2 regions of the Vibrio sp. 10N.261.51.F12 genome follow, and region 1 is predicted to be linked to the other one. Evidence: riboswitches for the same ligand, from Rfam matches in the RefSeq annotation. Region 1 holds a riboswitch; the other holds the start of a gene.
What was found. Region 1 has a riboswitch for lysine ahead of lysC (lysine-sensitive aspartokinase 3). Riboswitches for the same ligand answer to the same signal wherever they lie in the genome.
Positions count from the first base shown of each region.

Region 1 (3,183 bases):
GTACAAAATAAAAATTAAGATTATTAGTCTTAAAGTACTTATTTTCACATAGTCGTTGATGTCTGTGAGCGCTATTAATGTTAAGTGTTAAAAAAGCTCAAGTGGGTAGCTTGAGCTTAGGTTTAATGACGACTAGGTTCTACGTTACATTATTCAAATAGGTCGACGTGCAGCCTTCTCACGGCCTCTTTTGCCACTTCGGCATCAAGTAAGAAACATAAATTATGTGGACTTGCTCCGTAACAAATCATGCGAAGGTTAAATGCTTCGAGCGTGCCAAACACTGCTTTCGCAGATCCTTTCTTCTCGCTCATTTTATTACCAATTAAGGCTACTAGGCTCAGGCCTTGTTTGACTTCTACCGTACAGAGCTCTTCTAATTCTTGTTTTACATCGGCGGGTAGTTCAGGTGCGTGACCACTTGTGTCGGTCTGATCGAGTGTTAATGAGACGCTTACTTCTGATGTGGTGATAAGATCAACGGAGATCTTATGCTTGGCAAGTATCGTGAAAACGTCTGCCAAAAATCCATAGGCTTGGAACATTTTAGGGTTACGTAGCGTAACCATCGTCTGATTATTACGAAGCGCTAGTGCTCTGAATAGAGGCGCGCTTTCTACAGTTTGACGAACCCAAGTTCCACCGTCTTGTGGTGCTTTAGATGAGCCCACAAAAACTGGAATTTGATGCCTTAACGCTGGTAAAAGAGTGGATGGGTGCAAGATTTTGGCACCAAAGTTAGCCATTTCAGAGGCTTCGCTAAAGCTAATCTCAGGGATTGGACGAGCATTGGGGGCAATTCTAGGGTCGGTTGTATAGATACCAGGGACATCAGTCCAGATTTCTAGCCCACTTGCTTCGACTGCTTCCGCAATAAGTGCTGCACTATAATCACTTCCTCCGCGACCTAGCGTTGTGGTCTCTCCATCAGCATCAGCACCAATGAACCCTTGTGTAATTACAACATGTTCCTGACATAAAGGGATTAGCTTGGTGTCTGCGAGTATTTTTGTTGCTTCAAGGTCTGGCTCGGCTTTTCCGTAGTTATTATCTGTTCTTAGTACTTCACGAATATCAAATCGAATCGCGTTGATGCCACGTTCTTTCATAAGTTGTGAAAGGATGTGTGTTGACATTCTTTCACCACAAGCCACTAGGTGGTCGGTCAGTTTTGCGGTGACATCGATGCATGCTACTTCAGATAAAGTGGTGATTTTCTCTATGAGTGCATTAATACGATCTTTAATTGAGCTCGCGTCATTTAGGCTATCCATAATGTTGTCATGGATAGATCTTAGTTTATCGATAAGCTCTGCTCTTCGGGCATCATCTTTTACGCCGTTAGCAAGCTCTACCAATATATTCGTCACGCCTGAACATGCACTAATGACCACCAGTTTTGTTTCAGGGTTATTTTCGATAATTTCAGCACAACGGCTCATTGCTTCGAAGTTGGCTACGCTTGTGCCACCAAATTTAGCTACATTGAATGCGCTCACAGTTTTCTCCAGGATTTCCAAATGTAATATCATGGGCAATTGCCCAACGTCCGATGTTTTGAAGAGAAATTAAGAGTAGAGGAATACAACAGTAGAATAGACCTCAGAAGCTCTTCACCAATGTGCTTGGTGACAGTTAAAGGGATTCAGCCCGTTTAACCGATAAACTAACTCATCAAATTTAGCTTATCTCGGCACTGCTCCCCATGGGTGATATGTATTGGAGTTGAAGCTCCACATTGTCACTTGCCTGGGCAGTGCTCCTCTTCTGCTTGATAGCGTGTTTATTCAACGTTTTTACAATGAAAATGTCAATGAAGAACGTGTAAATTAATAAAAATACTAGAAAGCAAAGTTGTTGCGAAATTGTTGATTTAAGATGCGTTGTAGAACAAACTATTTATCCTTAGAGATCTTTTACTCATTATTATTAGAAAATAAAAGGATTTGTTATGACCATCTCTAGCTTTATCCCTCCACATCGAACGCTTATGGGACCGGGCCCCTCTGATATCTCACCACAAGTTTTACAAGCATTGAGCCGTCCGACAATTGGCCACCTCGACCCGTTGTTTATCGGAATGATGGATGAGCTTAAGGTGTTGCTCAAATATGCGTTTCAGACAGAGAATGACTTTACTATTGCTGTTTCTGCTCCTGGAAGCGCTGGTATGGAAACGTGCTTTGTCAATTTGATTGAGCCTGGGGATAAGGTCATTGTCTGTCGTAACGGCGTGTTTGGCGACCGCATGAGAGAAAATGTGGTTCGCTGTGGCGGGCAAGCCATTGTTGTTGATGACGAATGGGGGCAGCCAGTTTCTATTGATAAAGTCGAACGAGCGATCGAAGAAAACCCTGATGCGGTCTTATTAGCCTTTGTACATGCTGAAACTTCTACGGGTGCGGTGAGCGATGCAAAGCGCCTAGGACAGATAGCAAAGAAAAATAATATGCTGACGATAGTCGATGCCGTGACTTCGTTAGGTGGCGTACCTTTGCTTGTTGATGAGTGGCAACTCGATGCGGTTTATTCAGGTAGCCAAAAATGTCTTTCATGCGTCCCTGGTTTATCACCAGTGACACTCTCACCTTTGGCGATTGAAAGTATCAAAACTCGGAAAACGCCGGTGCAAAGTTGGTTTCTAGACCAAAGTTTAGTGTTGGGGTATTGGAGCGGTGAAGGAAAGCGAAGTTACCACCATACTGCACCCGTCAACAGCTTATATGCACTGCACGAATCGCTAGTACTGTTGAAAAATGAAGGGCTTGAGCGCGCGTGGCAACGACACAAAGACATGCACTTATTATTGGCTGATGGTTTAGAGAAACTTGGGCTAACTTTTGTCGTCGAGAAAGAAAGCCGATTGCCTCAACTTAACGCCGTTTATTTTCCTGAGGGTGTCAATGACGCTGCTGTTCGTCAACAGCTTTTAGAAGAGTATAACCTGGAGATTGGTTCAGGCTTAGGCGCGCTTGCCGGTAAGGCATGGCGGATAGGGCTAATGGGGTATGCGGCACGCAAAGAAAACGTAGCGTTGTGCTTAAAAGCTCTCGAGTCTGTGTTGAAATAGTCTGCCGTCATATTAAATGAATAAAAAAAACCGAGAGTTATCACTCTCGGTTTTTTACTATAATAGCCAGCGTTAATAGAAGCTTATGTGAAGCTTAATCATTACTCATTAAA
Region 1 is NZ_JBFROV010000009.1:202-3,384, forward strand. It holds gene lysC (lysine-sensitive aspartokinase 3) at 150-1,499, opposite strand; lysine riboswitch at 1,599-1,775, opposite strand; gene AB4405_RS04780 (alanine--glyoxylate aminotransferase family protein) at 1,952-3,070, shown strand; gene AB4405_RS04785 (valine--tRNA ligase) at 3,179-3,183, opposite strand, start outside.

Region 2 (3,183 bases), on a different contig from region 1:
CTGCATGACATGGCAGCAAATAAACACCATAAAGAAAACGTGCCTAATTCAAGCAAGCATCAGCATCAATTTTTAACGTACTCTTCTTTTTCTCAGGTATGCAAATACTCTAATAGAGCAAGCTATGAAGTATTGGTTCAGCATTCACCACGCTTATCACGAGGTTTGCCGGAAAGAGAAGATAGCTTAGAAGAAGCATACTGGGAAAGATAATAAAAAAGCGCCGTAAAGGCGCTTTTTTTTATATGTCTTTAAACACAATAGAATACGTGATTAAAGCTCAAATTCTTCTAGAGATTTACCTGCATCTAACGCGGCTTGGATTATTGATGGAGTACGGCCTTGGCCTGTCCATGTTTTTTCTGCGCCGTTGTCATCAAGGTATTTGTATTTAGCAGGACGCGGTGCACGTTTGCTTTTGTTTTTCGCTTTAGATTCACCAGATAATGCAGCGATTAGGTCTTCAACATCGATACCATCTTTAGCAATCATCTGTGCGTATTCGCTCAGTTTAGCTTCACGAGCTTCTCTTTCTGCTCGTTCTTCTTCATCAGACTCTCGTCTTTCAGTGACAACAATAGTAAGTTTTTCTAGTGCTTCTTCTAATTGCTCAACCGTTAGTTCACGAGCAAATGCACGTAGGCTACGAATATTAAGCAATGTTTTTGTTAATTCAGACATGACAATTCCCATGATTTTGTTTCGTTCGGCTTTAATAATAAACTTCATCGGCCATATTGACAATGAATTAGGTGTAACAAAAGTGAAAATATAATAATCTTTACACAAAATTGATAAAACTAAGAAAGATTACTTTAAGTGTTACTAATGATTACAGATGAATTTATTTAGAGACTGATGTTCACGGTATGACATTCATTAGAATGGGTTATTGATGTTTGGTTTTGTTGCATATTAATTGCAAAAAATCTTTAGTTATAAAGTTTAGTTTATAAATCTAAGTCGCTAACGGAACTTATTTGAAACGCAAATGTCCATCGCAGATATCGAAAATGTAATGGAATACCTATTATATTGATAGCCCAAAGCACAATACTAACTGCGCTCGCGCGATTAAGTCATGCTATAAGTTCACTATTAAAGTGGTATCGACATATAAAGAGGCATCAACATCGTTATTAACGTTGTTATCTTTTGCTCAATTGCCGGTCTTTTATTCCGCGAAAAACTTTCCTCCAACCTAGGCGAATGATGCCTGAATTAGCCTAGGTAATAAGGCGTAACAACCTCTTCACAACATTGATGTTGCAATTAACAGTTCGATAAGTACAATGGCGCGCACCTAATGCAAAAGTAAGAACATTCCTCTAACTGTGAGCTTATAAGTTAGTCGATGATTTTGCTTTTGATGTAGAGGTGCGACTGCGAAAAGTACTTGTCGTTGGGGTGATGCCAATGAACGACAACAAAAGGCGCGGTCGCCGAAGTGAGAATAGAAGATCAAACTATCTTGCTGGTGTTGTCTCTGAAAGGAACAACACTGCCATAGTCTATTATTTGTTAAACTATGGAGCGCTACTGTGGGGGTTGGAAAAGCAATCGCTTTTCTTTCGCTTATTCAACATTATGTTGAAATCTATGTGTTACACGCATGTCTGCAGTAGATCTCTGACCATAATTAAAACTGGTTTCTGAAGATCATGAACTTAATCGATTTTGCTTCCTCACCATTGTCATTGCTACCGCCGCTCGTAGCTTTGAGTTTGGCTATCATCACACGTCGTGTTTTACTCTCATTAGGAGTAGGTATTGTTTTAGGTGCCTTCCTTCTAAATGATTACTCTGTTGCCAATGCTGCAGGCTATGTCTTTGATACTGTTTCTGGTGTCGTAATAGAAGACGGCAGCCTGAATATCTGGAATATGAGTATTGTTGGTTTCTTGCTGCTGTTGGGCATGATGACTGCACTATTAACCTTATCCGGCGGAACTAAAGCGTTTGCCGAATGGGCTCAGTCTCGAGTTAAAAGTAAACGCGGTTCAAAACTGCTTGCCGCTTGCCTTGGTGTGTTTATTTTTGTCGATGACTATTTTAATAGTCTAGCGGTGGGAGCTATCTCCCGCCCTGTGACAGACCGCTTTTATGTGTCTCGTGCTAAGTTGGCGTACATTCTTGATTCAACGGCCGCACCAATGTGTGTATTGATGCCCGCTTCAAGTTGGGGTGCATACATCATGACGATTGTCAGTGGTATCTTAATTAGTCATGGTATTACTGAGTATTCCGCAATTGGTGCTTATGTTCGTTTAATACCGATGAACTTTTATGCCGTCTTTGCGCTGTTAATGGTATTCGCCGTCGCCTGGTTCCAACTGGACGTTGGCCCAATGCGTAAGCATGAGTTACGAGCGAAGCAGGGCATTGGCTTTGATCACGACAAAGACAATGACACAAAAGAAGCACATGAATTAAATGAAGAACTCGACATCAAAGAGAGTGATTTTGGTTCGGTGTCGGATCTTGTGCTACCTATCCTTGTTTTAATCTTTGCCATGATAGGTGCAATGTTATTTACCGGCAGTCAAGCACTCGCTTCTGATGGTTTACCATTTAACTTACTTGGTGCGTTTGAAAACACTGATGTAGGCATGTCGTTGATTTATGGCGGCAGTGCCGGTCTTGCAACAGCCGTGTTTACTGTGGTTAAGCAAAAATTAGCCTTTAAAGATATCGCGATAACCATGTGGATCGGTGCTAAATCGATGTTCGGTGCGATTCTCATTTTGTTCTTTGCTTGGTCCATTGGTTCAGTCATTGGTGATATGAAAACGGGTGCTTACCTGTCATCAACGGTTCAAGGCAGTATCGATGTTCATTGGTTACCTGTCATTTTGTTCTTATTGGCTGGCTTGATGGCATTCTCGACAGGAACGTCATGGGGCACATTTGGCATTATGCTGCCTATCGCAGGTGATATGGCTGGTGCGACGGATATCACGATGATGCTACCGATGTTAGGTGCAGTGCTTGCGGGCTCTGTATTTGGAGACCACTGTTCACCAATTTCCGACACAACGATTCTGTCATCAACCGGAGCACGTTGTAATCATATTGATCACGTATCCACTCAGTTGCCTTATGCATTGTCGGTAGCCGTCGTATCTTGTGTTGGCTTTATCGCGCTTGGCATGACCAATTCAGTTTGGATCTCATTCGCAGCTG
Region 2 is NZ_JBFROV010000014.1:431,101-434,283, reverse strand. It holds gene AB4405_RS09235 (inosine/guanosine kinase) at 1-213, shown strand, start outside; gene AB4405_RS09230 (H-NS family nucleoid-associated regulatory protein) at 274-681, opposite strand; lysine riboswitch at 1,365-1,547, shown strand; gene AB4405_RS09225 (Na+/H+ antiporter NhaC family protein) at 1,662-3,183, shown strand, end outside.
Region 2: another riboswitch for lysine. It lies ahead of AB4405_RS09225 (Na+/H+ antiporter NhaC family protein); the one in region 1 lies ahead of lysC (lysine-sensitive aspartokinase 3).